DNA from 4 places in the Marinomonas sp. BSi20584 genome. Region 1 is predicted to be linked to each of the others. Evidence: predicted binding sites of a transcription regulator. Region 1 holds the regulator's gene; each other region holds the start of a gene.
The links. The regulator PhoB, encoded in region 1, activates phosphate uptake and scavenging genes when phosphate is short. The targets are predictions, from matches to a motif close to TGTCATANNNNTGTCANA.
Positions count from the first base shown of each region.

Region 2: a site for PhoB is predicted at 4,100-4,117, ahead of TY87_RS08315 (bifunctional 2',3'-cyclic-nucleotide 2'-phosphodiesterase/3'-nucleotidase). Genes of this name have one in related genera too.
Region 3: a site for PhoB is predicted at 4,810-4,827, ahead of ugpB (sn-glycerol-3-phosphate ABC transporter substrate-binding protein UgpB). Genes of this name have one in related genera too.
Region 4: a site for PhoB is predicted at 2,586-2,603, ahead of TY87_RS11300 (phosphatase PAP2 family protein). Genes of this name have one in related genera too.

Region 1 covers NZ_KZ454879.1:143,155-151,232, forward strand. Annotated here, with positions in the region: gene TY87_RS12135 (peptide ABC transporter substrate-binding protein) at 1-407, opposite strand, end outside; gene cysZ (sulfate transporter CysZ) at 750-1,529, shown strand; gene TY87_RS12145 (response regulator) at 1,529-2,371, shown strand; gene phoR (phosphate regulon sensor histidine kinase PhoR) at 2,437-3,780, opposite strand; gene phoB (phosphate regulon transcriptional regulator PhoB) at 3,777-4,472, opposite strand; gene ubiA (4-hydroxybenzoate octaprenyltransferase) at 4,557-5,411, opposite strand; gene TY87_RS12165 (chorismate--pyruvate lyase family protein) at 5,408-5,968, opposite strand; gene TY87_RS12170 (HDOD domain-containing protein) at 5,975-7,243, opposite strand; gene TY87_RS12175 (amino acid ABC transporter ATP-binding protein) at 7,339-8,078, opposite strand, start outside.
Region 2 covers NZ_KZ454875.1:81,397-89,474, reverse strand. Annotated here, with positions in the region: gene betB (betaine-aldehyde dehydrogenase) at 1-267, shown strand, start outside; gene betA (choline dehydrogenase) at 303-1,970, shown strand; gene TY87_RS08315 (bifunctional 2',3'-cyclic-nucleotide 2'-phosphodiesterase/3'-nucleotidase) at 2,075-4,009, opposite strand; gene TY87_RS08310 (zinc metallopeptidase) at 4,455-5,132, opposite strand; gene TY87_RS08305 (DNA-J related domain-containing protein) at 5,243-5,821, shown strand; gene mltA (murein transglycosylase A) at 5,967-7,154, shown strand; gene TY87_RS08295 (energy transducer TonB) at 7,240-8,078, opposite strand, start outside.
Region 3 covers NZ_KZ454874.1:17,186-25,263, forward strand. Annotated here, with positions in the region: gene TY87_RS07045 (HNH endonuclease) at 1-464, opposite strand, end outside; gene TY87_RS07050 (hypothetical protein) at 489-857, opposite strand; gene TY87_RS07055 (ATP-binding protein) at 1,104-4,310, shown strand; gene TY87_RS07060 (Hpt domain-containing protein) at 4,341-4,688, shown strand; gene ugpB (sn-glycerol-3-phosphate ABC transporter substrate-binding protein UgpB) at 4,918-6,219, shown strand; gene ugpA (sn-glycerol-3-phosphate ABC transporter permease UgpA) at 6,322-7,200, shown strand; gene ugpE (sn-glycerol-3-phosphate ABC transporter permease UgpE) at 7,197-8,045, shown strand; gene TY87_RS07080 (sn-glycerol-3-phosphate import ATP-binding protein UgpC) at 8,048-8,078, shown strand, end outside.
Region 4 covers NZ_KZ454878.1:137,732-145,809, forward strand. Annotated here, with positions in the region: gene TY87_RS11280 (VOC family protein) at 1-145, shown strand, start outside; gene TY87_RS11285 (2-hydroxyacid dehydrogenase) at 142-1,077, shown strand; gene TY87_RS11290 (5-carboxymethyl-2-hydroxymuconate Delta-isomerase) at 1,115-1,465, shown strand; gene TY87_RS11295 (phospholipase A) at 1,496-2,491, shown strand; gene TY87_RS11300 (phosphatase PAP2 family protein) at 2,673-3,188, shown strand; gene TY87_RS11305 (MJ1255/VC2487 family glycosyltransferase) at 3,185-4,285, shown strand; gene TY87_RS11310 (dienelactone hydrolase family protein) at 4,314-5,237, opposite strand; gene folM (dihydromonapterin reductase) at 5,486-6,208, shown strand; gene folE (GTP cyclohydrolase I FolE) at 6,282-6,965, shown strand; gene TY87_RS11325 (hypothetical protein) at 7,155-7,430, shown strand; gene TY87_RS11330 (MFS transporter) at 7,499-8,078, shown strand, end outside.

The sequences.
Region 1 (8,078 bases):
ATGAACCATGCGTATGGAGAAGCAAGTGCAGGGTCAACAGCACGAGTAAAAGCGTAAACAAAATCCTCTGCTGTGACTGGGTCGCCATTAGACCATTTGGCATCTTTACGGAGGTGGAAGGTGTATTGAGTGTTGTCGGCGTTTACGTCATAGCTTTCTGCGACACCTGGTACTTGGTTACCGTCACCATCTTGGTTGTATAAACCTTCAAAAAGATCTTTAGAACGAATAGAAGCTGGTGTGCCTTCCATTTTTTGTGGATCAAGGGTTGCGGGTTCTGCACCACCACCACGAACAAGTTCTTGTTTGGCCGCTAATTCTACGCCTGCTGGTACGTCAGCAGCTTGAGCTTCTAGAGTGAAGATAGATGTAGCCATAATAGCACTGGCGAGTAATGTCATTTTCATTTTTATATTGTCCCTTGTGAGTTAGCTTTTGTGTATGTGCTTTTTATATTCAGACGCGATACCTGCACTGGTTCGTATTCGTCTTACGGTTTCATAGTTCACCAATTCGCTAAAGGTCACAATCGAAATTGCGTATCAGGTCATGCGTCTAATAAATGTAAGCTTTATAAAAGAGCGGTGAAAATTGCATGTTTGGTGTCTATAAGGCTTGAAGGCGTTGCTGTTTCAGTTTATGAACCTTCAATTTGAAAGGCTTTGTGGAGCCGCGAAAGTCGTCATGATATTCTGTGGTTCTTAGATAAGTTTGATGAAAAGGTTTAAATTCAGGAGTAATACAGCATCGTGATCACACACCCATTTAAAGCCGCTGGGGCTTTTTTAAAAGCGTTTCCTTTGGTTTTTTCGAAAGACTTAAGACTGTTTATATTGGCTCCTTTGTTGGCGAATTTTGTTTTAGTCGGCTTATTATATATGGTCGCTTTTAGCTATTTTCAGACCTTAATGGACTCGGCAATGGGATATCTACCTGAGTGGGTTTCCTTTTTAAATTGGCTGTTTTATTTGATATTTGCCGCTATTATTAGTGTACTTTTGTTCTATAGTTTTTCAGTAGGTGTGAATATTTTGGCGGCGCCTTTTATGGCGTTTCTAGCAGAAAAAGTAGAAGAAAAGGAAACAGGGAAGGTTTTTGATGAAACGCTGACGGCTGGCGTTCTTATCGCGATAGTTGGTCGCAGTTTACAGCGAGAATGCCAGAAAATATTGTATTTTTTACCTCGTTTTATTTTGTTACTGTTATTGTCTTTTATCCCTCTTGTTAATGTTATTGCTCCAGTATTATTACTATTGTTTTCGGCTTGGATGTTATCCCTGCAATATATGGATTATGCTTTTGATAATAATAAGGTTAAATTTCATGACATGAGAATGGCATTACGCTCCAAACCTTTGTTATGTTGGACATTTGGCGGCATAGTAATGGTTGGTTTGACGATTCCTTTCTTTAACCTATTCGTTATGCCGATTGCTGTTGTAGCTGCCACATTATTGTGGATTTCGGTTTTCAGATCACAACATGGGGATTTTTCTGCCTTGTTAGATCGTACTAATGGAACTTTGTGATGTCGTTAAAAATTTTGGTAGTAGATGATGCCTCTTTTACACGTGACTTGATTCGGCGCACATTGCGTAAGCAGTTTCCTGCGGTTGAAATTGAAGAGGCGGTGAATGGACGTAAAGCACAACAAATGTTAAATAAAATTCAGTTTGATATGGTGTTGTGCGATTGGGAAATGCCTGAAATGACAGGCGTTGAGCTGCTTAAGTGGTGCCGAGAACAACCGAAATACAAAAAAGAAGACGTGCCATTTGTGATGATTACTAGCCGTGGTGATAAAAGCCATGTGGTGGAAGCTGTTCAATCAGGTGTGACGGATTATCTAGGCAAACCATTTTCTAGTGAACAGCTCGCTAACAAAGTCATATCGGCTGCGAAAAAGCATGGACTTGAAAAGAAGCTGACGTCTCAAAAAGCCCGTGAATCTGTCTCGCCTGGTGGCGTCAGTTCGGCATCGCTGGATGTATTAATGGGAGCAGGCAAAAGCACTCCTGTGAAGGCTACCAAGTTTACGAATCCAGACGCACCAGTTGTGACAGTTAAAGACGTTAAAATTCCAACTCAAGTACGTTTTGAGGGAAAACAATTTCGCTGCATGATTATTCAGTTTAGTAAAACTGAAGCAACGATGTTTATAAAGAGTGATGATGTTGTGCCACAAGTCTTGGGGCAAGCGGTATTGGATCTGGAACATAAGGGCGCGATGAATCGTTTGAATTATTATGTTCAATCCGTCGCTACCACAGAGAAAAAACACGACTCTACTTTTTTGACGGTTATCTTGAGTTTAATCGATCAGGATAGCGAGAAAGAGGCGTTTATTAGCCAGTTGTTTGATAGCCTATAAGTATTTTCGGGTTTGATTTGAATGATGTAAAAAGGGACGCATGAATGCCATGTGTCCCTTTTTTATTATTGGTCTGTTGGCGGTGTGTCGTCGGTATTAAATGCTATCGCCGGAATTGTATCGTTTCTGGTGCGATTCGCTGGGAAGTGGCAAGAAAACGTGCTGCCGAAACCTGGCTGACTACGGATTTGTAGTTTGGCATCGTGATGCAATAACACGTGCTTTACGATGGCTAAGCCAAGACCTGTACCGCCAGTTTTCGATCCTCTTCCTTTATCGACGCGGAAAAACCGTTCTGTGAGTCGAGGAATGTATCTTGGTTCTATGCCCAGTCCGGAATCTTTCACCGAAAATACACCGTTAAACTCACTGGATTCCCATTTAATAGCGATTTCGCCACCATCTGGTGAGTATTTTATGGCGTTAAAAATTAGATTCGAAAAAGCACTGTATAGCTCTTTATAAGAGCCGTACAGTCGAGCTTCCACAGGGATATCCAAGACAAGAGTATGTTTGTCAGTCAAGATAGGCGTGGTCGCATTGGTAATGGTTTTTACTAGGTCTGAGACCTTATGCCATTGGTTTTCTTCACGCTTGTCATTACTTTCTAATCGAGACAGCAGTAACAGATCCTCGATAAGTTGTTCCATCCGCTCAGACTGCTCTGACATATTCACAATGCCTTTTTGCATGCTTTTGGGCAGGCTGTCCTTAAACATGTCTAGGGTTTCTAAATAGCCTTTAATGACCGTTAGCGGCGTTTTCAGCTCATGTGATGCGTTAGCGACAAAGTCTTTACGCATCTGCTCTAGCAAGTGTAAGCGGGTCACATCACGAACGAAAATCAAGTGATCGTTTTTATCGTACAGCGTGGTTTGAATTTCTAAATACACGCCATCTTTGGCTGGAGACTTGATGACCAAAGGTTCACCGAAGCGTTTTTGGCTGAAGTATCGGAAAAACTCAGGACTACGGACAATATTGGTAATCACTTGGCCGCGATCGACAGGACGCATTAATCCAAGAAAATGTGCTGCCGAGTTATTCCACCATTCCAAGTTGCCTTGGTTATCAGCCATGATAACGCCTTCTTTTAAGGCGGTTGTAGAGCTTTCAATTCTTGTTAGGGCTTGGCGCATGCGACGTTTGGATTTGCGCTGTTTCTTATGCAATCGATAGACTGCATCGAATACTTCACCCCAAATTCCACTGGCTTCTGGCGGTGCTGCACGACCAGAATGACGCAGCCAATTATGGAATTGATATAGCTGATAAAGTTGCCAGTACAAAGAGCCTAAAACGTACAGCAGCAAAACACCCAACAACTGACCAATGACTAGGCCTATGACAATGCAGGCTGCGAGCCCCGCGAGCCAAGTAATAATGGTGTTTCGCCAAACTGTTTTCATACGGACCTTTTTGCTGAGAAGCGGTAGCCTGTTCCTCGTACAGTTTGTATCAAGAAATCATGAGTACTACCAATGGCTTTGCGTAAACGACGTATATGGACGTCAACGGTACGTTCTTCAACGTAGACATTTCCACCCCATACTTGATCCAACAATTGTGCTCTTGAATAGGCACGCTCTTGATGGGTCATGAGAAACTTTAATAGACGGTATTCTGTCGGCCCCATATCTAAAGGACGGCTGCCTATGGTAACTCGTTGACTAATTGGATCAAGGGTTAGGCCTTCGATTTCGATTGGCTCATCAACCCCTTGAGGTGTCGCGCGGCGCAAGACAGCTTTGAGTCGTGCAACTAATTCACGAGGAGAGAAAGGCTTGGTGATGTAATCATCCGCGCCGACTTCTAAACCTTGGATCTTATTGTCTTCTTCACTTTTCGCGGTCAGCATAATGACCGGAATTTCAGCCGTCGTAGTGTCTTTTTTCAATCTGCGAGTAAGCTCAATACCGCTACCGCCGGGCATCATCCAATCTACAAGAATTAGATCTGGACGGTGGTCCACAATGATTTCATGCGCTTGCTGAATGTTTTCTGCTTCCAAATACTCGTAGCCTGCCATTTCAAGAGCGATGGCGATCATTTCGCGTATGGAAGATTCGTCGTCAATAATTAATACTTTTTTACCGGTCACAGGATTTATCCTCATCTCAGGAACGGTTTCATTAAAGCGATCTAATGTGACAATTCGGTTACATTGTCACAACTTTGCCATATATTACATAAAATAGCTTGCGACTAGACCAATGAAGACACAATAACCAACGCGGTTGTTATCTAAAAAAGATCGGAAGCAAGCTTGGCGGTCGCGTTCTTTTGCTTGTTTAAATTGTTGATAAAAGAGTCCGACACAAACGATTAGTGATACAAAGTATAGCCAATGTAGTCCTGCTAGTAGGCCAATCCACGTCAATAAAGATAAGGTTAGCCCTTGCAGGCAAACAATGACGAATAAATCGTATTGCCCAAATAAGATTGCGGTGGATTTGACGCCTATTTTGAGATCATCTGGACGGTCTGTCATTGCATAATACGTGTCATAAGCAATGGTCCAAAAGCAATTCGCGACAAACAACATCCATAATTCGGGATCTGTTAAGTCCCCACCTTGGGCGCTGTAGGCCATAGGGATCGCCCAAGAAAAGGCCACACCAAGGAAAAGCTGAGGCAGATGGGTATATCGTTTCATAAATGGATACAGTGCAGCAAGGCCCAAACCTGCAAACGACAGTAAAATAGTCCTCAGATCGGTAAATAGCACTAGGATAAAACTTAAAATCGATAAAGCACAAAATAGCATCAGCGCTTCTTTTTCGGATACTCGACCAGAAGGCAAAGGGCGATTTTTGGTGCGATCAACAAAACCATCGATTTTTCTATCCGCGTAGTCGTTAATGACACAGCCCGCTGAGCGCATGCTGAAAACACCTAAAATAAAGATAATCACCAAATGCCATTGAGGCATGCCATCGGCTGCCAGCCATAGCGCCCACAATGTTGGCCACATCAGCAAAAATGAGCCGATAGGGCGGTTGAATCGAGTTAATTCTGCGTAGTCTTTAAGTTTGTTCATAACAATCCAAACGGCGTTTTTAGTTGGTTAATTTCATCAAAGAAAGCTTCATTGACCAATATTCCAGGGCCAAACTGGTGGAACACAGAGCGCCTCGCCCATAACGCACTAGGTTGGTTTGGAAACATACGTTTTGGCAGCTGAGTGACTTCAATACAACTCCTAGATAGCCCTTTATGTTGAAATAAGTAGCCGCCCAATGGCTTGTCTTTTAAATGTTTTACTTGTCGCCAATGGCCTTTTAAAGACCTGGCAGGAATGATCGAGCGAGCATAAATCACGGCTTCGTTGTCGACTTTGAGCAAGACGGTACGAATACGTGCGGCTTCTCTTGGCCGCAACTTTAGGCGTTTTCGTTCTCTCGCAGTTGGGGTTCCCCAAGTATCTTCAAGTACATCAACTGTTAATGTTCCTAGGCTTTTAAGTTTTGCCGTCAAGGAATCTTCAGTAATAAGCCAAGGCCATAGATTTTTAGGTACTTTTACCTTATTAATCTGATCTACAGGTGACCAACGATAGTCAAATTGCTGCGCGGCAGAAGAGTTCATTAACGTCATAATTAACTAGGTATTCATTTTATTAATTAAAGCGACCATTTTATGGAGCTCGGTAGATTTTTGGTAAATATTATCTCTACAGTTTTCGGCTTCTTCTTGAGTCAATCCAATTTCTAACAACACTGATGGCTCAATGGCTGCGTTATTACGCAGCTGAGATGACACATACAGCAGTCTTGCCAAAATGGCGTGCTCACCATAATAATGAGGTTTTTTACTATAGCGAATGGCCGTCCAAATGTTGTCAGGCAAACTCCAATAGCGCAATAGCCAAGAGCCTAATTGCTCCTTGGTAAAGTGCAGTATTTGCATTTCTATTAATTCAGAAGACAAGTGAGCGTTAGCTTCTTGATAACGTGACAGAATCGAAAAATGCGGTGGTAAAATAGTGCTAATCGCCAAGTAACCAAAGTTGTGTAGCAAACCAGCAAGGTAGGCATGGCCTAGCTTTGGACGGTTCGGAACTGGCATAGTTTTTACTAAGGATTCCATCAATACGGCATTTGATACGGAATCGAGCCAAAAGTCTTCATAGTGACGCGGGCCGTCTTGAGGGGCTTGAAACGCATTGCCCATCGACAGCCCAAGGGCCAAATTCATCACCATATCAAAACCTAACACTCGAATGATCGCATCCTCTACCGATTCTATGGTGCCCGGTGCACCATAATAGGCGGATGACGCCCAACTGATAACTTGAGCTGCCAGACTTGGGTCTAGTGCAATGACCTCACACAGTTCATCTGTTCCCGCTGTTTTATCTGCTGACAGGCGAATAATGCGGTGAGATGACGCAGGCAGAGGCGGGATTTCTAATGTCTCTTCGATACGCTGCTTGAGTCGAATGGACTGAAATCGCCCAAGTGCATGGAGAATCTGTTCTTCGTCGTTTTCGTGATTATCGACAGGACGCTTTATGAGCTGTGTATTGATGGAAATAGCTTCAAAACGGTTCAATGGGCCAGAGAACATCTCGGCTAACTCTACAGAGCTAATATCATGATATTGGCCATCTACTTTAGTTCGTATCGAAAACATAGCATCCTTTAGCATGCTAGCTTCTAGAATGGTCGTTATACTGTTTGGCTTGATCAGCGGGTCGCCTGAGCTTTGAAAATTGCTGACGGGTTCAAAACGACGCTTAGTAATACGGGAAACCGCAGAAATATCCAGCATGTTGCTGTCAGGAAAAATAACCTGAAGACGGCCTGTATGATCAGCTAAATGTACCACCCGTAATCTTTGGTTTGGCTGAAGGTCTACGGAAGATTCCATACATTTTCCTGCTAAAATGGCTGACATAAAAAAGCCCCGATAAGGGGCTTTGTCAATATAACAGATTTTAAGTACTAGTTCTGAATAGTAAGTGATTAGTGATTCAAAATCTGACTTAAGAACATTTGCGTACGGTCATGTTGAGGATTGTCGAAGAATTCGTGAGGCTCGTTAGCTTCTACGATTTCGCCGGCATCCATGAAAACAACACGGTCAGCAACGGTTTTAGCAAAGCCCATTTCGTGTGTTACACACACCATGGTCATGCCTTCTTCTGCTAACTGAACCATTACGTCCAATACTTCTTTGATCATTTCAGGATCAAGTGCTGATGTTGGCTCATCAAAAAGCATGATACGAGGCTGCATACATAAACCACGCGCAATCGCTACACGTTGTTGCTGACCACCAGATAACTGACCTGGATATTTCAGCGCTTGGTTAGCGATTTTTACTCGCTCCAAGTAATGCATAGCCATTTCTTCTGCTTGTTTCTTAGGCGTTTTACGAACCCAGATTGGCGCCAAAGTCAGGTTTTCTAAAATGGTTAAGTGAGGGAACAAGTTAAAGTGTTGAAACACCATGCCCACGTCTTTACGGATCGCTTCGATGTTCTTTAGGTTGTTGTTCATCTCAACGCCATCAACCAGAATCGTTCCTTTCTGGTGTTCTTCTAGACGATTGATGCAACGCGTCATGGTTGACTTACCAGAACCGGAAGGGCCACACACAACGATGCGCTCGCCTTTCTTGATACTGAAGTTTATATTTTTTAGTACGTGAAAATCACCGTACCACTTGTTTACATCGTTAAATTCGATGATTGCTTCTTCGC
Region 2 (8,078 bases), on a different contig from region 1:
GAAGTGATTGCTCGCGCTAACGATACCAAGCTTGGCTTGGCCGCTGGCGTATTCACCAAAGACTTCGCTCGTGCCCATCGTGTCATTGCTCAAATGCAAGCTGGCATTTGCTGGATTAACGCATGGGGTTCTTCTCCAGCTGAAATGCCTGTGGGCGGTTACAAAGAGTCTGGTATCGGTCGAGAAAACGGCATCGAAACCTTGTACCACTACACTCAAACGAAGAGCGTCTTTGTTGATCTAAACGACATTCAAAGCCCTTACTAAGCGAAGCACTTAACTCTTAATAGATGAGACAAGTCATGGCAAACGAAACGTACGATTACATTATCGTCGGTGCTGGCTCCGCAGGGTGTGTGCTAGCAGATCGACTGACAGAAAGTGGCGAACACAAGGTGTTGCTATTGGAAATGGGCGGCTCAGATAAGAGCGTCTTTATCCAAATGCCGACCGCCTTGTCTTACCCAATGAACACGACAAAATACGCGTGGCAATTCCACACGGACAAAGAGCCCGGTCTTGATGGCCGTGAAATGCATTGTCCACGCGGCAAAGTATTAGGCGGTTCATCGTCTATTAACGGCATGGTTTATGTGCGTGGTCACGCTTGTGATTTCGACCAGTGGGAAGAAAACGGCGCCAAAGGTTGGAACTACCAAACTTGCCTGCCTTACTTTAAAAAAGCCGAAACATGGAAAGGCGGCGCGGACTTATACCGTGGCGGCGACGGCCCACTGTCGACCAACAACGGCAACGATATGACCTACAACCCGCTTTACCAAGCCTTTATCGATGCTGGCGAAGAAGCCGGTTACGGCAAAACAGACGACTACAACGCGTTCCGTCAGGAAGGTTTTGGTCCAATGCACATGACGGTTAAAAATGGCGTACGTGCTTCTACGTCTAACGCCTATTTACGTCGTGCTATGCAACGCCCTAACTTGACGCTAAAAACGGGCGTTCTAAGCCATAAAGTATTGTTCAATGGCAAAAAAGCCACAGGCATTGAGTTCAGCAAAAACGGCCAAACTCAACAAGCCACCGCCAGCAAAGAAGTCATTCTGTCAGCAGGTTCCGTTGGTTCACCACAGTTGTTGCAACTGTCTGGTGTCGGTCCAAAAGACGTCTTGGAAAAAGCCGGCGTTCCTCTGGTTCACGAACTGCCTGGTGTCGGTGAAAACCTGCAAGACCATCTAGAAGTCTACTTCCAGTACTACTGCAAACAACCTGTGACGCTAAACAGTAAGCTTGGCTTGATCAGCAAAGGTTTGATCGGTACGCGCTGGATGTTGTTTAAAACCGGACTAGGAGCGACCAACCACTTTGAATCTTGTGGTTTTATTCGCTCTCGTGCAGGTCTTAAATGGCCAAACATTCAATATCACTTCTTGCCAGCAGCCATGCGTTACGATGGTCAAGCAGCGGTTGAAGGTCATGGTTTCCAAGTACACGTTGGCCCAAATAAGCCAGAAAGTCGTGGCAAATTGTGGATCGAATCCGCTAATCCAGCGGCGAAACCGCGCATCTTGTTTAACTACATTTCGACCGAACAAGACAAGCAAGACTGGCGCGACACGATTCGCCTAACTCGCGAAGTGCTTCAACAATCTGCGCTAGACGATTACCGTGGTGATGAAATTCAACCGGGTATAAATATCCAGAGCGATGAAGAAATCGACCAATGGGTAAAAGAGAACGTGGAAAGTGCTTATCATCCATCTTGTACTTGTAAGATGGGCGATGACAACGACCCAATGGCCGTGCTAAACGAGCAATGCCAAGTCCGCGGAATCGAAAGCCTACGCGTGGTGGATTCGTCTATTTTCCCGACCATCACCAACGGCAACTTGAATGCACCAACGATCATGGTGGCAGAAAAAGCCGCCGACATGATTCTTGGCAAAGCAGCCTTGCCGAGCCTAGACGCTCCCGTTTGGATTCACCCAGAGTTTGAAACCAAACAGCGTTAATGAAAGACAAATAAACTCATAAAAAAACACCTGCTAAGTTATTTAGCAGGTGTTTTTTCGTTTATAAGCTTTGTGCTATTTCAATGGCCGTTATTTCAACTCAGCTATTTGATCTGAAACACAGCAAAACCATTTTCATCTAAAGACTGATAAGTCATATTTTTAGCTGCGGCTTCTTTTGCTTTTGGCGAGCTTGTAAACAAGACTTTTGCTTTACCAAAACCGGTGAACGACCAATTGCCGTCAGCGGCAGGATTAATGGTCTTTTGGCTCAATAAGTAATTTGCTACCACATCACGGTTCTTATCTGGCGCATCGATCACAATAGTCTCGCCGTTAAGATTTGGGAAATGCCCGCCGCCACCAGCGCGATAATTATTGGTTGCGACCAAGAACTCATCTTTCGCTCTTAATGGTTCGCCATTAAACATCGCCTTAATAATACGATGCGCGTCGTTATTCACCACCTCACCATCCGTATTGTAACGAGCAGGTTGTGTCACATTGATACGATAAGAAATCCCGTCGATCACATCGAAGTTATAAGTTGGGAAAGACTGATTCACCAATTCTTGTGGCTTAGCAGACGTCGCATCGATTTGATTAAACTGCCCCGCCGCTGCTTCTAACCACTCAACCACTTGTGCACCAGTCAACTTCACGACTTTTAAATCGTTTGGATAGATGTACAAATCACTGACGTTTTTAAGCGCGATATCACCCTTTGGCACATCGGTATAATACTCTGGACCACCGCGACCACCAGCCTTGAACGGCGCTGCGGCAGACAAGATTGGCAAGCCTTCATAAGACGTACCACGAACAATATTCTCTACGTACCAAATCTGCGCATTGTTCACGATCTGAATGGATGGATCATCTTGCACGAGTGCAAAGAAGCTATTGATGTCAGCTGTGGATTCACCCACTTTACGACGCATATAAGCCAGAGTACCTTCATGCTCGGTTTTCACAGCGTCATTAATACTCGTATCGGCTTCAACCAAAGCCTCTGTATTACGACCTTCACGACGGGCAATTGCACGTACTTCCGCCTTGCCGTCAGCCACTTTCCAACCGCTGCCCGCAGGCTCCAGTTTCAAGTCAATCACACCAAGGTGAGAACCCCAAAAACCAGGCATAGTCGCAGGCTTACCAAATACCGTACCTTTTTCACCATCCACATCTTCGAAGGCATCTAATGCTTTATCGCCGGGGAAGATTCGATGAGAGTGACCAAACAAAATCGCATCGATACCATCAACCCTCGCCAAATGATAAGAAGCGTTTTCCTCGCCTTTTAAGTAAGGCGAATTCATCATGCCACTGTGTGGAATCGCAATAATCACATCCGCGCCTTTTGCTTTCATTTCTGGAATGTATTTATTGGCAGTTTCGATAATATCTTTGGCAATGACTTTATGCGTTAAATTGTCTTTATCCCACGTCATAATTTGTGGCGGCACAAAACCAATGTAGCCTATTTTGACCGTTTGCTTTTTGCCTTCAGAATCGACGAAGGTTTTGTCTTTGATAATATAAGGCTGGAAATAAGGCTGATCGTTAGACGCATCGTTGTCGCCATCGTCCACATACACGTTGGAGTTAACGTAAGGGAAATTAGCGCCACTTAAACTCTTCATTAAAAAGTCTAAGCCGTAGTTAAACTCGTGGTTACCGATATTACCCACATCGTAATCTAACAAATTCATCGCTTTAAATGCAGGATGCGTCTCACCAAAGCGCAGCACTCGACCCTTGGCAACATAATCGCCCAACGGTGTGCCCTGTAATAAGTCACCGTTATCCACTAAAACAGAGTTCGCTACTTCTGCACGCGCCGCTTTGATCAAAGTCGCCACACGAGACAAACCAACCGCATCACTTTGCTTATCGCCGTAGTAATCGTAATCCACCAAATTCATGTGAATATCAGTGGTTTCCATGACTCGCAAGTCAATGGTAGAAGCCTGCGCCATCGCAGCAAACAACAAAGAAGAGGCGAAAATCGACGCACCCTTAGGAACAAAAAACGTCATGAAAATACTCCATTCATACAATCATCTTGCGTATCAAAAAATACTAACCAAAAAGTCAGTTTTCATAGTAAGGCGATTTTATGCGAAGTTCATGCCTTTTTTGTGACACATAAAGAGATTGGATTACGCTCGTGCCTTCCTCATCCAACAAGGCTTAAGGTATCCATATAATGAGAACCAAACGGCGTTTTGATGAGGTAGGCGGTAGTTTCGAGGAAAAACGCCGTTTGGTTCGAGTCTTGTGAGGACGTGACTTATCGGACTAAAGCCGCGATCTACAATACCCAGATGTTGCGGTGATGACCATATGTCAGATTACGCCTCGTTCCTCGGCTTATCAGACCTACAGGGTGGTGGTTTTTGTAGGACATCATGAAAAACGTAATGTACCGTGCTGTCTTGTCAGGCTAAAGCCGCGACCTACGAAGCGGAGGAAAGAAAGGCGTTAGCGTTTAAACCAGCGCCACACGAAGAGTACTTTAATCAAAGCCGCAGCGACGTAGGTCATAGCGCAAGCGGTGAGGATTCTCTTCACTTTGGGTAAGTCTTCCTGTGGGATGTAGTTGCCTTCTTTCAAAATTGGTAGTGCTTTATTAAAGCTGGCATCCCATTCTTCTGGCAATATCGCCAGTTGCACAACAACGGCTAGTAAGCCTGACAGGCCAACTACCAGCGCATGTAGCGCCACGGCGTAAGGCAAATGCAGCAGCACAGAAATCAGCGGCCAGCCGACTAATAAACCTGCGGTAATCTTTCTCGCGCCATGAGCAAAAGGTAAATAACGTGAGCTTAAGTGAGAGATCTTTTGTTTCTTCTCATGAGCAATAGCGTGTCCTACTTCATGGGCTGCCACAGCGACCGCCGTTAACGAACGCCCATTGAGAACACTTGGGCTCAGACGAACCGCATGTTGCCCAAAGTCGAAATGGTCATGACCTTCTTGAGTTTGCTCTACTTTTACATCTGTTAGCTCAAAGCGTTTCACTAAGTGTGTCGCTAGCTCGCCGCCCGTTCCCGCTAAATCGTCACGATCCGTGGCGTAGCGTTTTAAGGTAAACTTTACCCAAGCGCTTGGTCCAACAAATAATAAAAGAGCGATGACAATACCAACAATCCATAACATAACGTTGTCTTTCTACTATCCAAGTTAACAAAAAATATCCGGCTCAACTTTGACCGTTTTTAGGTTCATCACATACACTGTAATAAATACCTAAAGTATACGAGCTAGATATGAAAAATCCTTTAGTTGGTCCGATTCTCGCGATCCTCAAAAACCACCCAAATGGTATGAGTGAGTTTGACATACTAAAAGCGTTAAAAGATCAGCTACCAGAATTTAGCAAGCTTGCCGACGATGCCAACTTGCAGCTATTTCGCCAGCATTTTCTTATCATGAATGCTTTGTATCAATTACAAAGCAGCCTTTGGCAAGAAGAAAACCTGATGTTAAACATCAGTGCACTTCGAATCCATCTACTTAGCGCATCAGAGATCCAATTGTCTGCTAGTACCAGTTTAAACGACAGCGTAGACGCAAAGTTAGCCGCTTACTACCTAGACTGGGAAGAATACGAAAAAACCGATGAGGATGAAGTCTCTCGCCTTCTCAATAGCTTCTACAAAGGCATTAGTTTACCTGGTAACCGAGACTCTGCACTTAAAACCCTACAAATCGACAGCAGCAACCCAACCAAAGCAACGATAAAACAACAGTATCGCAAGCTGGCCCAAAAACATCATCCAGACAGAGGCGGCGATCAAGATGCGTTCATTGGACTCAGGCAAGCCTATGAATACCTAATGTTCTGATCTCTAAGGCGTTGGCAAAGTGTAAAACTCTTCTTCTATCGTTGCTTTCGATTCTATAAAAACTCAAGATGAACCTCGCTCTTTATTTGTGGTCAAAACTCGACCTTTTATTATTTTACCGATTCATTTTATAGAAACAGGGCTTATGATTTTTTCTTCTTTTTTACGACACCTTTTACCGCCTAAAACACATCACCGTTTCCTAATTCGTCCACTTTGCCTCATTTCTTTTACCCTGCTTAGCAGCTGCAGTGTTAACGAGATCGATAGTTCCAATGACTTCGAAAACAATGGCCGAGACATAGCAGCACTGAAACGTGAGACGCTATATTTAAAAGAAAGCCTGCCACCGGGCTTACCAATGCCTGACGCGAGTTTCGAAAGTGGTTTACAGCAACAACTAAAGTACTTGAACCGCATTGGCGATAAAGATTTCGTCCTTGAAAATACGCAAACCAGCGTTGCCGATTTGAAAATCGTCGCGGAGGAAATCAACAACTGGCTGCAAAATCCAGCACAACAGCCGCAGCTAATAGCCCATCAATTGGCGGGACAAGACCAAAGAGGCAACGTGCAAATCACGGGCTATTATGTGCCTGTGTTACCAGTTCGACACTTACCAGATGAAGTGTATCGCTATCCGCTTTACCGCAAACCGGTACAAAGAAATGCCGAAGGAAAATACCCTTCTCGCGAAGAAATAGATTTTGAAAATGCTCTCGCAGGGCAGGGATTAGAAATTGCCTATACCTCCAGTTTAGTCGATAATTTTTTCTTGCACGTGCAAGGTTCTGGCGTAGTCGAGTATGAGAATGGCGAGCGCAAACTCTTATCTTGGGGCGGTGTAAACGGCCATGCTTATCGCAGCTTAGGAAAAGAACTTATTGAGAGGGGTGAGATTGATCGAGCCAATATTTCAGCACAAAGCATTCGCCAATGGCTAAGTGATCACCCAGAACGTAATCGTGAAATTCTATCCACTAACCCGAGTTATTTGTTTTTTAGCGAAGGTCCACAAAGCCCAGTTGGTGCCGCTAACGTGCCATTAACGCCTTTATATTCAGCTGCAGTTGATCCAAAAGTGATTCCGCTTGGCTCGATTCTATTGGCTCAAGTTCCGAAGCTAGACACCTATGGTAACTTAGTCGGGCATGAATTCCGCCTGCTATTAGCACAAGATAAAGGTGGTGCGATTAAAGGGCCGGGGCATATTGACTGGTACCAAGGCATAGGCGAAGAAGCGCACTTTCATGCAGGTCAGCTAAAGCATTTTGGCAAGGTTTGGTTACTGCTACCGCAAAACCCAACACCGAAGATACTTATTGCCCAATAAGTTCTTTTTTGAAGCAAAAACGCCGCACTTTAATATTTAAAGCACGGCGTTTTTTATCATTCAAACCTATGACCTGACTAACTCATCACATAAGGTCACTTAACTTAAAGGAAACCGGTAAGTTAATCCGCAGCTCGGTTTCCGACATGTCCTTTGAGAATTTAGGCAAAGGTGTCGAGCGCTTGATCATATCTAATACCGCATCATCTAAACGTTTATGACCTGAACTTTCTGTGATTTTCACATCAGATACTGAACCATCCGCGTGAGCAACAAAAGACAAGGAAACAACGCCCTCTTCATTGCGACGACGGGATGCTCTTGGATAACGTTTATTCTGGGCCAATACCGATTTTAACTGTGTAAAATAGTTTGCCTTAGCACCTGGATTACCACCACTTGTTGCCGAGTTCGAACTTCCTGTTGTTGCCTTCTGGTTAGCCATTGATTGCGGTGCAACCTGCTTAGGAGCTGCTTTTACTACAGGCTCTTCTTTTTTCGGCTCTGGCTCTGGCTTGGGCTCTGGCTTGGGCTTGGGTTTCGGCTTAGGTTCGGGCTTAGGCTCTGGTTTTTTTACTTCAATTGGCGATTCCTGCTTAACTTCAACCGGTTCTGGCTCTTTAATAATTTCAGGTTCAACCACAGGTTCTGGTTCAATAATAGGTTCTGGCTCTGGCTCTGGCTCTGGCTCAACTTCTGCTTCTGGTTCAACTTCCGGTTCAACCTCCTCTTGAACCTCTTCAATCGGCTCCGCTACCGTTTCTTCAACTTCTTTCACTTCTTCTTGAGCAGCTGTGGTTTGTGCTGCAGCACCAAGATCACCAACCATACCAAGATCAAACTCAATACCCTGAGAGCCCGCAGACTGACTACCTACTGTTGGAGCATAAAATACTGCATAGAAGGCACCAGCATGAACAGAAA
Region 3 (8,078 bases), on a different contig from region 1:
GCTTCGACTTCTTGACTTAATTGATAGTAATACGACTCTGCTGTGTTGTTCTGTTCGATGAATGCCCTGTACTTGTTGGCAATTTTCTTCATTGATATTACTTTGGTTTTGTAGTGCTTTTCCCAATAATCAATGTGCATATCTAAAGCATTAATGGCGTTTTTTAAATGATTGGATGAAAAGTCCAAAGTGATACTTTTAAGAAAGTGTTCCATAGCGAGACAGCTCATTGCTCTATGGAAAACCTGCCCACCTAGCATGCATTTGAGGCAATTTATAAAGTCACCAGCACTTGATTTATTTACTTCATATTCAGATGAAAGCAAAGCAACTCCATCACTTCGCTTTAATTTATCCAAATAAACTTTTTTGCTTACATCGTATGCAGCGCTAATCTGCTCTTGTGTGACTTTACCCATTGGCTTCACTGTCTTGAATGTTGTTTGAAGTACATCGGTCATCATTAGTTGCTTATGAATATTCTATCTTTATTTGAACACCTTTAGGCTTAGACTCAAATGATTTTTGTGAAAGTATTCGACTTTTTCAATACCAAAAGTCTTATTTCGACAGGACCTTATGCCATTTTTTATGAATAATTTTGATAGTTCAGTTTTTGCATTTAAAAGAGGGTTTTTATCAAGAATAAAATATATTTCAGATGCAGAATCAATAAATTCATTAGAGTAAGTTGTTGCCCAACTCCCTGGCCCATGAGACGAATCCCGATACTCCCCTTGAGACTCCTTACATATGAGTAGAAGCTCATTTATTCTATCTCTAAAATTTTCTTCAAATTGCTGAGTAATGTTTTGAAATTTTTTCTGAAGTAATTCGATTTTTTCGCTTTGTGACATAGCATGATTACTCCCTTAAGCACGTATATTGCTTTAATTTTTGACTGCCTATCTTCTTCATCTTTAATCTCGCAACGAAGGTTGACCTGTTTTGTCAGACTAGCAAGCTCAAGTATTGCTTGTCAGTATTTAGTTGATAAACTTTGTATAAAAGCCATAAGTTCGTAGTCCACTTTCCCCCCACCAAGTTGCTTTTTATTACATAACGTAACCAATATTAAATCTTAAAAACTCGTTGTTTTAGCTATGCTTAAACCATCTTTGATGGAGCAAGTGGATATGATGAGAGTGATTACGGTAGTCGCTTTAACTGCGTTGGGGTATTTTATCCTTGGCGTTGTAGGGTTGGCTGTTGCTATTTCACCGGGATACTCAACGATTATTTGGCCAGCTTCTGGTTTTGCGGTTGTGGCTTCTATCTTTTTTTCTAAGCAAGCGCCGTTCGGTATTTTCCTAGGTTCTTTGTTACTAAACATTGGTGCGACTTGGGTTAATCATCATGTTTTTGCTTGGTCTCTTCCTGCTCTTATTGCTTTTGGCTCGACGTTGCAGTCTTTTGTTGGCGGCTATTTGGTTCGCCGCTTTGTAGGTATACCTTTTCAATTTCATCGTACTAGTTTAGTGGTTAGGTTTATCTTTTTAGCCGGTGTCTTATCCACCTTGATTAGTGCTAGTGTTGGTTCAACGTCGCTGCTTTCTTTTGGCATCATTGGTAAAGAGGAGTTTCTAACCAATTGGCTGGTTTGGTGGGGCGGTGACATGATCGGGGTACTGGTTATGGTGCCTTGGTTAGCCGTGTGTTTCCCCAAATATTTTGGTAATAAATTTGATCATCCGCTGCGATTAATCGGCGGTTTTTTAACTGTGTTGGTTATTACGATTGTTCTGTCTTGGGGAAGCAGTTACTCGGAATGGAACAAGCAATCGAGAGAGTTTCGTTCTAATGCTGAATTGTTAGAAGTGCTGCTTAATAATCGAATTAAAAACAGTGTGGATATGCTGCATAGCTTTGTTGGTTTGATAAACGGTAGTGAGCAGATTGAGGCGAATGAGTTTGAGCTTTTTGCTGACAGTGTAATGCGACGAGATGATTCTATTCTTGGGGTGTCATTAAACTTTGCTGTAGCCGGAAAGGATATTGCTAGCTTTGAACAGATGATTCAAAAAAGCTACCCAGACCATACCTTTCAAGTGAAAAAAAGAGACAGCGAGGGCAAACTTATACCTGTTGCGCCAAGAACTCGACATATTGTAGTGACCTTTATTAGTCCCTTAAAGGGTAATGACGCAGCGTTGGGCTACGATGTTTATTCGCAAGCCGATCGACGTTTTGCCCTAGATAATGCGATTTTTCTTCGTGAAGCTTATCCAACAGCGCCACTTAAGTTGGTTCAAAATTCAAATGGAATATTGCTCTTTCTGCCTTTTTTTGATCGAAAAACAGATGCTTTTTTAGGTGTTGCTACAGCGGTTATTGAATTGGATGTGTTAACCGAAACGATTGTTAAGCAAGGCCTTCTCCCCAATACTGAGCTCTACTTGGTCGATACTGACAATGGAACATCCAAGCCTATTATCGTGACAAAAAATACGGCAGCTCATTTGTCTGCAGAAGAATTGGTTGCTCGTTACTACGCCGGTGAATTTCATCATGCGGTTAATTTCGTTATTAATGTCGGTGGCAAAAACTGGCAGTTGTATCAAGTTAGTGACAACTATTTTTTCAAACAGCCTTGGATCGTAAAATTCGTTTTAGCTTGTGGTTTTTTATTCACTGGTTTATTTGGTTGGTTTTTATTGATTGTTAGTAGTCACACTGCGGAAGTTGAAAATCGAGTGAGACTAAGAACCCGCGATTTACAGTTAGTTAATGAGCATTTAAAAGCGTCTGAACTAGAGCAGAGTAAAGCCAAAGAAGAAGCGCAAGAAGCCAACCGCGCTAAGAGTGAGTTTTTGGCAAATATGAGCCATGAAATTCGTACGCCATTAAATGGCGTTATTGGTTGTTTGTCTTTGTTGATGAATACGAAACTGCAGCCTGACCAGTCGAATTTAGCAAAAATATCTCAGCAGAGTGCGGAATCCTTGCTGGATATTATTAATGATATTTTAGATTTGTCTAAGATTGAAATGGGAACTTTAGTGTTAGATAAACAGGATTTTGAGTTACGTGCGTTAATTGAAGAAGTGACCAATATTTTTGTTTTAAAAGCCGAAGAAAAGGGCATTGTATTAAATTCGCCAACGACACCTATTCCTAATGTTACGTTGTTTGGAGACAGATTACGCATCAAGCAAGTATTGGTTAATTTGATGGGTAATGCGGTTAAATTTACTCAAGAGGGTGAAGTGGCGTTGCGATTTGCGATTGAGCCGCTAGCAGATGATAGTGTTATTTTGCGTATTGTTATTGAAGACTCTGGAATTGGTATTTCTAAAGAGAATCAAGGCCATTTATTCCAGCGTTTTAAACAAGCCGATGGTTCGACAACACGCAAGTTTGGTGGCACTGGATTGGGTTTAGCAATCAGTAAAGAAATCATCCAAGCCATGGATGGTGAAATAGGTTTAAACTCGGTAGAAGGTCAAGGTTCATCTTTTTGGTTTCGTATACCACTCACGCTTGTGTCTGCTATGGAGCATACTTCTGTGGCCGGTTATGCTTCAGAATCGGCGGTTAGAGTGACGTTAATTTATCGTAATAAAACTGGTCGCGAGTATGTTGCTGCATTGCTCGATTCATTTGGTGTCATTTACAATGCTTACGACAGTGTTAACGGTGCGCTTGCTGATAGTGAATGGATAGGAAATTGTATATTACTGGACTCAGATGTCGTTTCGGCTGTTTCTGAAGTTTCTGAATTAGAAGTGTTCTGTAAGAAGAATGCGATTAAGCAAGTATTACTACAAGGACGTTCAAGTATGGATTTTGATAAAGAGAAGTACGATGCTTCTTTAACGAAACCCGTATTTCAGCAGCCGTTACTGGACGTTCTTGAAAATCTAAAACAGTTAGTTGAAGGAGAGCCTGTGATGGCGGCGAAAGACGTAGAAAAAACACCAGATGGACGGCCAATATTTACAGCCAAAGTTCTATTGGCGGAAGACAATTTAACTAACCAGATTGTTGCTCGTGGTTTATTAAATTTATATGGCGTAGAAGTTGTGGTGGCGGAAAACGGTCAGAAAGCTGTTGAGCAAGCCCAATCAACTCAATTTGATATGATCTTCATGGATTGCCAGATGCCGGTAATGGATGGTTATGAAGCGACTCGAACCATTCGCCAGTTTACCGATGCTCAAACGCCTTCTGATGTAGCGATTGTTGCTCTTAGTGCTAATGCCATGAAAGGCGATGAAGACGAATGTTTTGCAGCTGGCATGAATGATCATATTGCTAAACCGATTTCACAAGATAAATTGATCGCAATACTCACAAAATGGCTTCCTTAGGGAATAGTATTGAGATGGAGATTCTTTGTCATGTTTGAGCCTGAGGTATTTGATAATACAGATTACGAGAGTCGTCTGGCCTACAACCACGAATTAATGACATTGGTTGCTGTGGAGTTTGTTAAAGAAGCGACGACTTTGTTAGGAGTGCTGCAGGCTCATATGGCTGATGAGGATTGGGATAATTTTGCTCTTGTGGCGCATCGTTTAAAAGGTGCTGCGTTGGAAGTGTCTGGTTATCGTTTTTGTCGATTAATTGCGGAGATGGAAAAACTTTCAATAAAGCGTGAAAGTGGTCTGCTTCCGACTAGCTATGTGACTTTGAATGATGAGTTTAAGGCCTTAGTGCTTGCCCTTAATCAAGAAGTTTTGCGTTAAATTTTATCTAATAGATCTTTTAATAACCTTTCATAGTGCTTTCGTTTTTACTTATTTTTCTTTCATTTCTGCTGTTTTTGCCTATCTTTCTTCTGTTTATTCGTTAAAAAAGTTTCATTTGAATTACAATTGTATTTCAAATGAAACCTAACTATCATCAAAGTGAAACATTTTCTTTCTATAGTCGTTCTTTCTTTTCTAATAAAAACTCATTGTGAGGAACACGGAAATGCATAATTTGAAGTTAGCGTCAGTTGTTGTTGGTTTATCTATTGCGAGTTCAGGCTTTGCCGCCACTGAAATAGAATGGTGGCATGCAATGGGTGGTGCAAATGGCGAAAAAGTAAATGAAATCGCTAAAGCGTTTAATGATTCGCAAGACGCTTATGAAGTGAAGCCAGTTTATAAAGGCAATTATACCGAGACAATGACGTCAGCTATTGCCGCGTTTCGTGCGAAACAACAACCTGCTATCGTTCAAGTCTTTGAAGTGGGTACCGCCAGTATGATGGCGGCAAAAGGCGCTATCTATCCAGTATATAAACTGATGAAAGATTCAGGTCAGGCGTTTGATGAAAGTGCTTACTTGAGTGCAGTTACGGGTTATTACTCGAACAGCGATGGTCAAATGCTTTCTATGCCTTTCAACAGTTCAACTCCTGTACTTTATTACAACAAAGATTTGTTCAAAAAAGCGGGTATTAGCCAAGCGCCAAAAACATGGCAAGATGTAGAAAGTGTTTCTAATAAATTGCTGGCGTCTGGCGTGACTTGCGGTTTCACCACGGCTTGGCAGTCTTGGATTCAATTGGAAAACCTAAGTGCTCGTCACAATGTGCCATTTGCTTCTTTGGATAACGGCTTTGGTGGTTTGAAAACAGAATTGAAATTTAATGGGCCATTGCAAGTTGCTCACGTACAGAAAATGGGCGAGTGGCAGAAGAGCGGTATTTTTAGCTATTCTGGCCGTACCAACGACGGCGCAGCGAAATTCTACAGCCAAGAATGTGCCATGTTTACCGAGTCTTCTGCAGGTTACGCAGGCATAAAACGTAATGCGAAATTCGACTTTGGTGTGGCTGAGCTTCCTTATTGGGAAGGTAAGGTAAAACAGCCTTCTAACACTATTATCGGTGGTGCATCTTTATGGGTGTTGCAAGGCCATTCTAAAGAAGAGTACAAAGGCGTAGCTTCTTTCCTAAGTTACTTGTCGAAAGCTTCTGTACAAGCGGATTGGCACCAATTTTCTGGTTACTTGCCAATTACTAAAGCGGCATACGATTTGACAAAAGAGCAAGGTTTCTACAAGGCAAATCCTGGTACAGAAACGGGTGTTATTCAAATGACAACGGGCACACCAACGGCAAACACCAAAGGTTTGCGTTTGGGTAACTTTGTACAAATTCGTGGTGTGATCGACGAAGCATTAGAATCTGTATGGAGCGGCGATGTAGATGCTCAAACAGCACTGAATACAGCGGTTGAGCGTGGTAATGCGCAGCTTCGTAAATTCGAAAAAGCGAACGATTAAATAAAATCTACGCCCTTATGTTTTAACGCATAAGGGCGTTTTTTTACTTACATAAATTGTTTTTCTTTTTTATTTGTCGTTCTCTTTTGTTTGGATTGTCCGATGACGGTTACCTTCCCCCAAAAAGGCCTGCCTTGGCTGTTGTTATTACCACAGTTGTTGGTGACGGCGATTTTCTTTCTTTGGCCTGCTGAGCAAGCTTTAGAACAAGCGTTTTACCAAGAAGACGCATTCGGTTTGAGTCGTGAATTTATTGGCTTAGAAAACTTTGCAGCCTTATTTACTGATCCTTTGTATTACCAGTCAATGTTGACTACTTTGGTATTCAGTTTTTCTGTTGCCATTGTGGGTATGTCTTTGGCGCTGTTGTTGGCCGTGATGGCGGATCGAGTGATCCGCTGCAAACTGGCGTATCAGACATTATTAATCTGGCCGTATGCCGTTGCGCCTGCTTTAGCTGGTGTATTGTGGTGGATTTTATTTGATCCGAGCATGGGGCCGATTGCCCTATGGTTGAAGTCTGCTGGTGTCGATTGGAACCATTACCTTAATGGTAACCAAGCCATGATATTGGTGGTGATAGCTTCTACTTGGAAGCAAATTAGCTACAACTTTTTATTCTTCCTCGCTGGTTTACAAGCCGTGCCACGTTCGCTTATTGAAGCGGCGGCGATTGATGGTGCAAGTCCCTTCAAGCGCTTTTGGACAATTGTCTTTCCTTTATTGTCGCCAACAACGTTTTTCTTGTTAGTGGTGAATCTTGTGTATGCCTTCTTCGAAACCTTCGGGGTGATCGATGCGACCACCAAAGGTGGTCCTGGTCAAAGTACGACTACCTTGGTTTATAAAGTGTTTAATGACGGTTTTGTCGGCTTAGATCTTGGTGGATCTGCGGCGCAATCTGTTGTGCTAATGGCGATTGTCGGTTTGATGACGGTCATTCAGTTTCGTTTTATTGAGCGTAAGGTGCAGTACTCATGATCGAAAATCGACCTTGGTTAACCTTTGCTAGTCATGCAACGTTATTAACGGGTATTGCTTTAGTGGCGTTGCCTGTTTGGATGGCGCTGGTGGCATCGACTCATCCTGCATCAGCTTTTGGTGCTGGGCATATTCCTTTGTGGTTCGGCGATGCTGGTGCGGAAACTTGGGGCACTGTATTGTTTGAAAAAGCCGGTAACGGCGTGGATACGCCAGTCTGGTTTATGATGCTGAACTCTTTGATCATGGCGCTGGGGATTACCTTCGGCAAAATCGCCATTTCGTTGTTGTCGGCTTATGCGATTGTGTTCTTTCGCTTCCCGTTTCGTAACCTGTGTTTTTGGGTCATTTTCATGACCTTAATGCTGCCTGTTGAGGTACGAATTGTACCTACTTACGAGGTGGTGGCGAATCTGGATCTGCTTAACAGCTACACGGGGTTAACCTTGCCACTGATTGCCAGTGCGACGGCGACTTTCTTGTTTCGTCAGTGCTTTTTAAGTATTCCGGGCGAGCTGGTGGAAGCTGCTCGAATGGATGGTGCTGGGCCGTGGCGTTTCTTTTTTGACATTTTGTTGCCGCTGTCTAGAACCAATATCGCGGCCTTGTTTGTGATCTTGTTTATTTACGGTTGGAATCAATATCTATGGCCTTTGTTGATCACCACAGACGACGCTTATTACACCTTGGTAATGAGTATAAAGCGCATGTTGTCGGTGACCGATGGTGATATCGCATGGAACCAAATTATGGCAACCACCTTATTAGCGATGTTGCCACCGGTTGCGGTGGTGATTGGCATGCAGAAGCTGTTTGTTAAAGGCTTAGTGGATTCGGAGAAGTAGTAATGACGGACGTTATTTTAGAAAAAGTTGGTA
Region 4 (8,078 bases), on a different contig from region 1:
AGCCAATGTGGCTTTTGATCTTGCTCCAAGTGTTCGCTTTGAAGGCTTGCCGGGCGAGCAGTGGACTATGTTTTTTAAAGACCCAAGTGGTAATGCCATTGAGTTAAAAGGATTTAAAGACTTAGCCCAGGTGTATGAGAAATGATTCCTTTTGTTAGTCGTGCAGATTTAGCAGAACAAAAAAATTGGATTAAGCATTTATCATCAGCGATGCCCAATGAAGTGATTGTCCCTTTTGCCGATTTAACTACAGAGCAAAAACAGCTGTGTGAAATCGCTATTGTCGCCAACCCAGATCCTAAAGATTTACTGTCTCTTCCTTCATTGAAGTGGGTTCATAGTGTATGGGCCGGTGTAGAACGCATGATCAATGAATTATCGTCGCCATCTTTTTCGATTGTTCGGTTAGTTGACTCCAATTTGGCTGAAACTATGTCAGAAGCCGTTTTAGCCTGGACGCTTTTCCTTCATAGAGATATGCCAAGATACGCTAAACAGCAGACTTTACAGTCTTGGGTTCAGCAGCCTATGGTGCGTGCTCAGGATCGTCGAATTGGCGTACTTGGGTTGGGTGAATTAGGGCGTGTTAGTGCGCAGCGTTTAGTTGCTAATGGTTTTTCTGTTGCTGGGTGGAGTCGTAATCCAAAGCAGGTTGAAGGCGTGGAGTGTTTTCACGGTGAAGAGGGGCTCATCCCATTACTGAATCAAAGTGATATACTCGTTTGCCTTTTGCCCTTGACGATGGAGACCAAGGGGTTGCTTAATCATCAAAATTTGTCTTGTTTGCCTGTTGGAGCAAGCATGATTAATTTTGCCCGTGGTCTAATAATTGATGATGAAGCTCTATTGGCGAAACTTGATCAAGGGGATTTGTCTCACGCTGTATTGGATGTTTTCATGCAAGAGCCGTTGCCTATAAATCACTCGTTTTGGCTGCATGATTCTATTACAGTATTACCACATATTTCAGCACCAACACACCCTGTTAGTGCCAGTGAAATTGTAGCTACGAATATTAAACAGTATCGATTAACGGGTAATATTCCGCCGGCTGTTGATATGCTTCGTGGTTATTAGTCAAATACGTCCAATAAATCTAAAAATGGAGTTTTAAATGCCACATTGCATTGTTGAATATAGCCAAAATTTAGAACAAGAAGTGCCACCAGTTGACCTTCTTGAAGCCGTCAAAGGCGCTTGTATTGCCTCGACATTGTTTACTGAAGAAGACATCAAATTACGCAGTTTTCCATATAAGAGTTTTTTAACAGCAGGAAAAGAAGATGCATTTGTCCATGTCATTCTGCGAATGCTTTCTGGTCGCACAATAGAGCAAAGAAAGTATCTTTCTCATTTGGTTCTAGAAGCATTAACACAATTTTCATTAAAAGATGTTAGTTTTTCGGTCGAAGTGTGTGAAATGGAACGTGATACCTACGCTAAAAAGGTTGTTCTGTCCCAATGAAATAGTGTTTTTCACTTAAGGGTTTTAGTAATGAAAGCCATTGTATGCTCAATAATGCTTCTTCCAAGTTTGCTATGGGCTGAAGTGGAATCAACTACGTTAGATAAATCAGGCGATAGTTTTTTTAATACCTCTGATACAGCGACGGTTGTTGAAGGTGGTGAGGAGGCTTATTCTCCAGAAGAGCCCCAAGTACCAGAATCTACTGCCAAGCGGGCTAAAGAAGACAACGGGTTATTGCAACAAAGAGAGAATAGAGAAACGGCAACAGTAAATAATCCGTTTGTTTTAACACCTCATAAACCGAATTATTTTTTACCTATTGCTTATACATCTAATCCTAACGATCGTGCTTTTTTAGGTGATGCGAGCGATTCTGAAAGTCTACAAAGCGTAGAGTTTAAGTTTCAATTTAGTCTTAAGTTTCCCGTTGCTTATGATGTAGTGGGTAGAAATAGTAGTTTGTGGTTTGCTTACACGCAGCAAGCTTATTGGCAGGCGTATAACAGTAGTATCTCGGCACCTTTTCGTGATACTAACCATGAGCCTGAAGCCTTTATTGTTACCAAGCCAAAGCATGGTTTTCTAGGTATTAACCCTGATTATGTGTCTTACGGCTTTGTTCATCAGTCCAATGGCCAGTCAAATGAGCTGTCTCGTTCGTGGAATCGATTTTATGTGGACTTCCTGTTTGAGCATGGCGATACCGCTTTTTCTTTTAAGCCTTGGTATCGGATTCCTGAGAGCTCAAAGGTTGATGATAACCCGAATATTGAAAACTATTACGGCTATGGTGAGTTCAATATAATACACGTTATTGATGATTATACGATTGACGTAATGTTGAGAAATAACCTTAAATCATCCGATAACAGAGGGGCTATCCAGGTCGGTTTTACTTTTCCTTTGTGGGGTAAAAGCCGTGGCTATATTCAGTACTTTAATGGTTATGGGCAATCCTTATTGGATTATAATCATCAGACTCAGTCGCTTGGTATTGGGATAATGCTTACTAACTGGCTATAGCTTGATCATAGGCTTTAAATAATCTGATATTGTAAGCTTTGAAGTGCCTCGTTATGACGAGGTATTTTTTTGCCTGAAAGTTGTGATTACTGTCTGTCACTAAGTTGTCATAGTAATGCCACAGAACGGACATTTTACTGGTTTATGTTGAGAGTAAGACAAAACCAGTGAGGTGATAAGTATGAACATACTTCAGAATATCCACGCAGTAGATGTACAGACTTTTTCTTGGTGTATGGCTAGAAAGCACCGAGCGACACTGACTCGTATTGGGCGCGCTATTTCATTTTCAGCGGATGGCCCGATTTATGCTTTTTTAGCGCTTTTATTTTGGTTTGCTGGAGAGCTCTCTTTGACGCTTGTTTTGCTATTGGGCTTTGCAGTCGAGCGTATTCTATATCTTGTTTTAAAACGAGGTTTTAAGCGTAATCGTCCAGCTGATGCGCTCGATAATTTTAGCAGTTTTATTATTCCTTCTGATCAATTTTCTTTCCCATCAGGACATACCTCAGGGGCATTTTTTATGGCCTTTTGTTTATCTGAATGGTTTCCAAGTATGAACCTGATGTTGTATTTTTGGGCAGCAAATGTGGGCTTATCGCGCATTTTTCTTGGTGTTCATTTCCCAACTGATACGGTAATTGGTGCTTTGTTAGGCACGGCTTGTGCTGCGTTAGCAATAGGGATATTAGCATGAAAATATTGTACGGTGTTCAAGGGACAGGTAATGGTCATATTACTCGAGCAAGAGCTATGGCAGCAGAAATGCATGCTGCTGGCGTAGAAGTTGATTTTGTTTTTTCTGGTCGTCCGCCAGAAGATTACTTTGATATGGCTGTATTTGGTAACTATCGAACCTTCCAAGGTTTGAGCTTTGTGGCGCGAAATGGGCAACTAGATCTGTACGCAACTTGTAAAAGTGTCAATTTTTATAAGCTGTACCGAGACATTCGCTCGATAGATACCCGTGGTTACGATTTGGTGATTACGGATTTTGAGCCTATTGTCGCTTGGGCGGCCAAACGTCAAGGTGTGCCTTGCGTAGGGTTTGGTCATCAGTATGCATTTAAATATGATATTCCTCGCTATAAGAAGAACTTTATTGCTCAGTGGATAATGTCAAACTTTGCGCCCGCTGCGACTCAGCTAGGTGCTCATTGGCATCACTTTGGTCATCCCATTTTGCCGCCACTCATTCATGCTCAGCAAATAAAAAACATGGCCGATCCTGAGCAAGTTTTAGTCTATCTGCCCTTTGAAAACAGTGAAGCTGTGTTGGATTGGCTAGATGGCGTGCCGAATTATCGTTTCCGTCTTCATTGCAAAGATATTGAGCCTGGTGTGTATGGCAATGTAGAAGTGTTCCCTTTTGGTCGAGAAGTATTTCAAAAGAACTTAGGTGAATGCGAATCTGTACTTTGTAATGCAGGATTTGAATTAAATTCTGAGGCCTTGCAGCTTGGCCGTCGTATTTTAGCAAAACCATTAAAAGGTCAAATTGAACAGCATTCCAATGCCATTGCATTAGATTTTTTAGGCATAGCTAAAACAAGTGATGTTTTAAATTCACAAGTGATTAAAGAATGGCTAGAAACTAGCCGAGTGGTACAGATATCTTACCCGAATGTTGCCCGTGCAGTTGTTGCTTGGCTGCAATCTAGTAATGATATCAGCGTATCTGATTTGTGTGAGTCCTTGTGGCGACAAACACCGAATGTTCGCGGTATTGATTTTAAATACAATGAAGCATCGTCTTCCATTAATGTGAAGAATATTAAAGGCGTTACGGCTTAAGTTAGTCGTCCGTAACGCCTTACATAGACTAAGCGCTTAATGTTTTTTTGAAAAAACTAATGGTGCGTTCCCATGCCAGCTCGGCGTTTTTCTCTTGGTAACGAGCTGTGGAATCATTGTGAAAACCATGATTTGCCTGAGCATACACATAGGCTGTGTAATCAACCTTATTAGCCTTTAGCGCTGCTTCGTAATCTTGCCAAGTATCATTCACTCGTTTATCCAATTCGGCAAAATGCAGCTGCAACGGTGCTTTTATTTTATCTATGTTGGACTTAGCTGGTGTGCCGTAATAAGGTGCGCCAGCATCGATAGTATCTGGCATTGAAGCGGCCAAGGCATTGGTTAAGTAACCGCCATAACAAAAGCCGACCATGCCGACTTTTCCAGTACTTAATTCATGTTTTTTCAATAAAGTTGCCGCATCCATGAAATCACCTTCAATCTTATTTCCATCCAGTGTTTTCTGCATTTCTCGGCCTTTATCGTCATTGCCAGGATAACCACCCAAAGGGAACAGCGCATCAGGAGCAAAGGCGATGAATCCTGCTTTTGCTAAGCGTCTGGCGACATCTTCTATATATGGGTTAAGACCACGGTTTTCGTGAGCAACCAGCACGGCTGGGGCTTTGTTGTCAGCATTGACGTTTTTTGGAAGAACTAAATAGCCGCGAGCTTTACCGTGCCCATTGGGTGAATCGTACACCACATAACTAGCTGTAATATCTGGGTCATTAAATGACACTTGCTCCGCCAACGCGTAGTTGGGTGTTAGTGCTCCAGCGACGACGGAAAGAGTTAATCCAGTTACGCTAAGTGTTCCAAGGCGAGATAAAAAGGTGCGTCGATCTATGTCGCCATGAGCGTATTCGTCGTACCAATCGAAAGCTTCCTGGGGAATACTGCCGCTTGTTAATAATGTATCGGTCGATCTTTCTTTTAGTAAGGTCATCGCAATTCCTTCTTTTAGTTGGATAGTGAAATTCAACAACGCATTTTTTAGAACTTATTAATGAAAAGTGGTTCAATGGATACGTAGAAAAAAATGTTTTAGATGATATCGATTGATCTCTTTTTTAAAAGCGCACGTATCTAAGGTTAGCCGAAGAATTAAACGTTGGCTGAAACAAAATACAGATGTTGAATCGATAGTATTTTTTCATGTAGTTAATGATGATAACTCAGTAGGAACGGATACTAATGACGCGTAAAATGCCAATTATTATTACAGGCGGAGGGCAGCGCCTAGGTCTTGCCTGTGCTAAAGCGTTAGTTGCTCAAGGATATGAGGTAATTATTACTTATCGCAGAGAACGAGAAGACATTGCCATATTAGAAAGACAGGGGATTTCTTGTATACAGGCTGATTTTTCATCCATCTCTGGTGTGGATGAATTTATTGCTACAATACAAGCTCGGTATTCGGGACTTGGTGGGATTATTCATAATGCTTCTGAGTGGGATTCTGAAGAAGATTGTTTGGATACGGCGTTATTAATGGAAAAAATGTGGCAAGTCCACGTATTTGCGCCTTATCGTATAAATCTGGCCTTCGAAGCATTATTATGTGCGGGTTCTGAGCAAGATGGGCAAGCAGACATTATTCACATGACGGATTATGTAGCTGAAAAAGGCAGTGATAAACACATAGCTTATGCTGCGAGTAAAGCAGGCTTAGCAAACTTAACTTGCTCGTTTGCTAAACGATTTGCACCTCGAATTAAGGTTAATGCGATCGCACCGTCACTTTTAATGTTTAACAGTGGCGATGACACAGAATACCGTAACAAAGCATTGAATAAATCCTTGCTGCGCAAGGAGCCAGGGGAGCAAGAAGGTGTGCTAGCGATACAGTACATATTAGACAGTCGCTATATGACAGGTCGAACCTTGTCACTTGATGGAGGCCGGCATTTGGTCTAACTCGCCGAATGGGACTTCTTTTTTTGAACGCCTTCATGTCATGAGACAGGGTTAAGCAACTTAGGACAAACATATGAAAGCTAACACAGCTGAACAAACTAATTTAAACCGCCTTGTGTTGTCTAATGAGGCGATAAAAGTACGCGATGCTCTTATCAATAGTGGTTTAGAAACCCCGATGATTGATAATGGTTTGACGAGCGAAGAAAAATACCAGCGTATTAAAAGTGCATTTGAAGATGTGGTGACAACGCTTGGTCTAGATTTGACCGATGATAGCTTGGCTGAAACGCCACACCGTATTGCTAAAATGTACGTAAAAGAAATCTTTTCTGGTTTGGATTACGCACAGTTTCCAAAAATTACCGTGATCGAAAATAAGATGCAAGTAGATGAAATGGTGAAAGTAAGCGATATTAGTTTCACCAGTACTTGTGAGCATCATTTTGTGACCATTGATGGTTTAGCGAAAGTTGCTTATTTACCTAAAACGAAAATTATAGGTTTGTCTAAAATCAACCGTATAGTGCGTTTCTTTGCCCAGCGTCCGCAGGTGCAAGAACGTCTTACTCAGCAGATTCTAGTCACCTTGCAAGCCTTACTTGAAACCGACAACGTTGCGGTAAGTATTAGTGCCGTGCACTACTGTGTAAAAGCTCGAGGCGTTATGGATGCGAGTTCTTCAACTCAAACCACCGCTCTAGGCGGACTGTTTAAACGCAGCGACAAAACGCGTGGTGAATTCCTTGCAAGATAAGAGCTCGCAAGATAAGAGTCTGTAAGATATAAGCTGGCTAGATTAGTACTTTAGACATAATCATCAAGCCCAAAAGTAGAATTATTAATTTCAATAAAAAGAGTCTGCTCACGTAGGCTCTTTTTTTATGGGCTGAATTAAGGCAAAGTGTTTCAGCATATAGCATTATTTAGCTCTGGGGTTTTTGATATGACGGATAAAAAGAAGACAGTTTGGTTTCCAGCAAAAAAGAATGGTTGGGGTTGGGGGAGGCCAAACACCTGGCAAGGCTGGGCTGTTTTAGCCCTATACCTGTTGATGGTCGTCGTTATTAGCATCGTGAATGATCCAAAAACTGAGCTGCTTAAATGGGCCGTGTCTATGGTAATTAGCACGCTTATTTTGATTGCATGTTATTACTGGAAAGGTGAAGCGCCAAACTGGAAATGGAAGACTATTGAAAAAGATAAGCGTAAGTGGCATTAAGTTATTTTAAAGATTTTATTTGTCCAATGAATGGGTTCAAATAATCTTTATTTGAACAAGGATATTTCATGCGCACATCTGGCGTGTTGTTATTTATTGCCTATTTAGGCTTTATTAGTCTGGGCTTACCTGACGCCGCGCATGGTATCAATTGGCCATTTGTTCGGACTGAATTTGGTGTCCCTACCGGCTGGCTGGGTTTAGTTATTGCCGCTGGTGGCGTGGGCTATCTAATGTCGAGCTTTTCAGTCGGTTATTTAATGGTTCGCTTTGGTGTCGGTTGGTTGCTAGTTATCAGTAGCTTGCTGGTGAGTTGCGGTCTTTTCGGTTTCTATTTCAGTTCCTCATTTATTATTTTTGTCTTGTTTTCTATTGTAATTGGTATGGGCTCAGGCGCTATTGATGCAGGGCTTAATGCTTACGCAGCAGAGCATTTTACTACCCGTCATATGAATTGGTTGCACGCCGCATTCGGTGTAGGTGCAACCGCTGGACCTATTATTGTTACAACAGTTTTGGTAAGTTTTTCTCAGAATTGGCGGTTGGGTTATGCTGTTCTCGCGACTATATTGTTTGTCATGGCGATGGTATTTATATTTAGTCGACACCTTTGGGAAAGCGATAAACATGCCCCCAAAAAAGCCGACA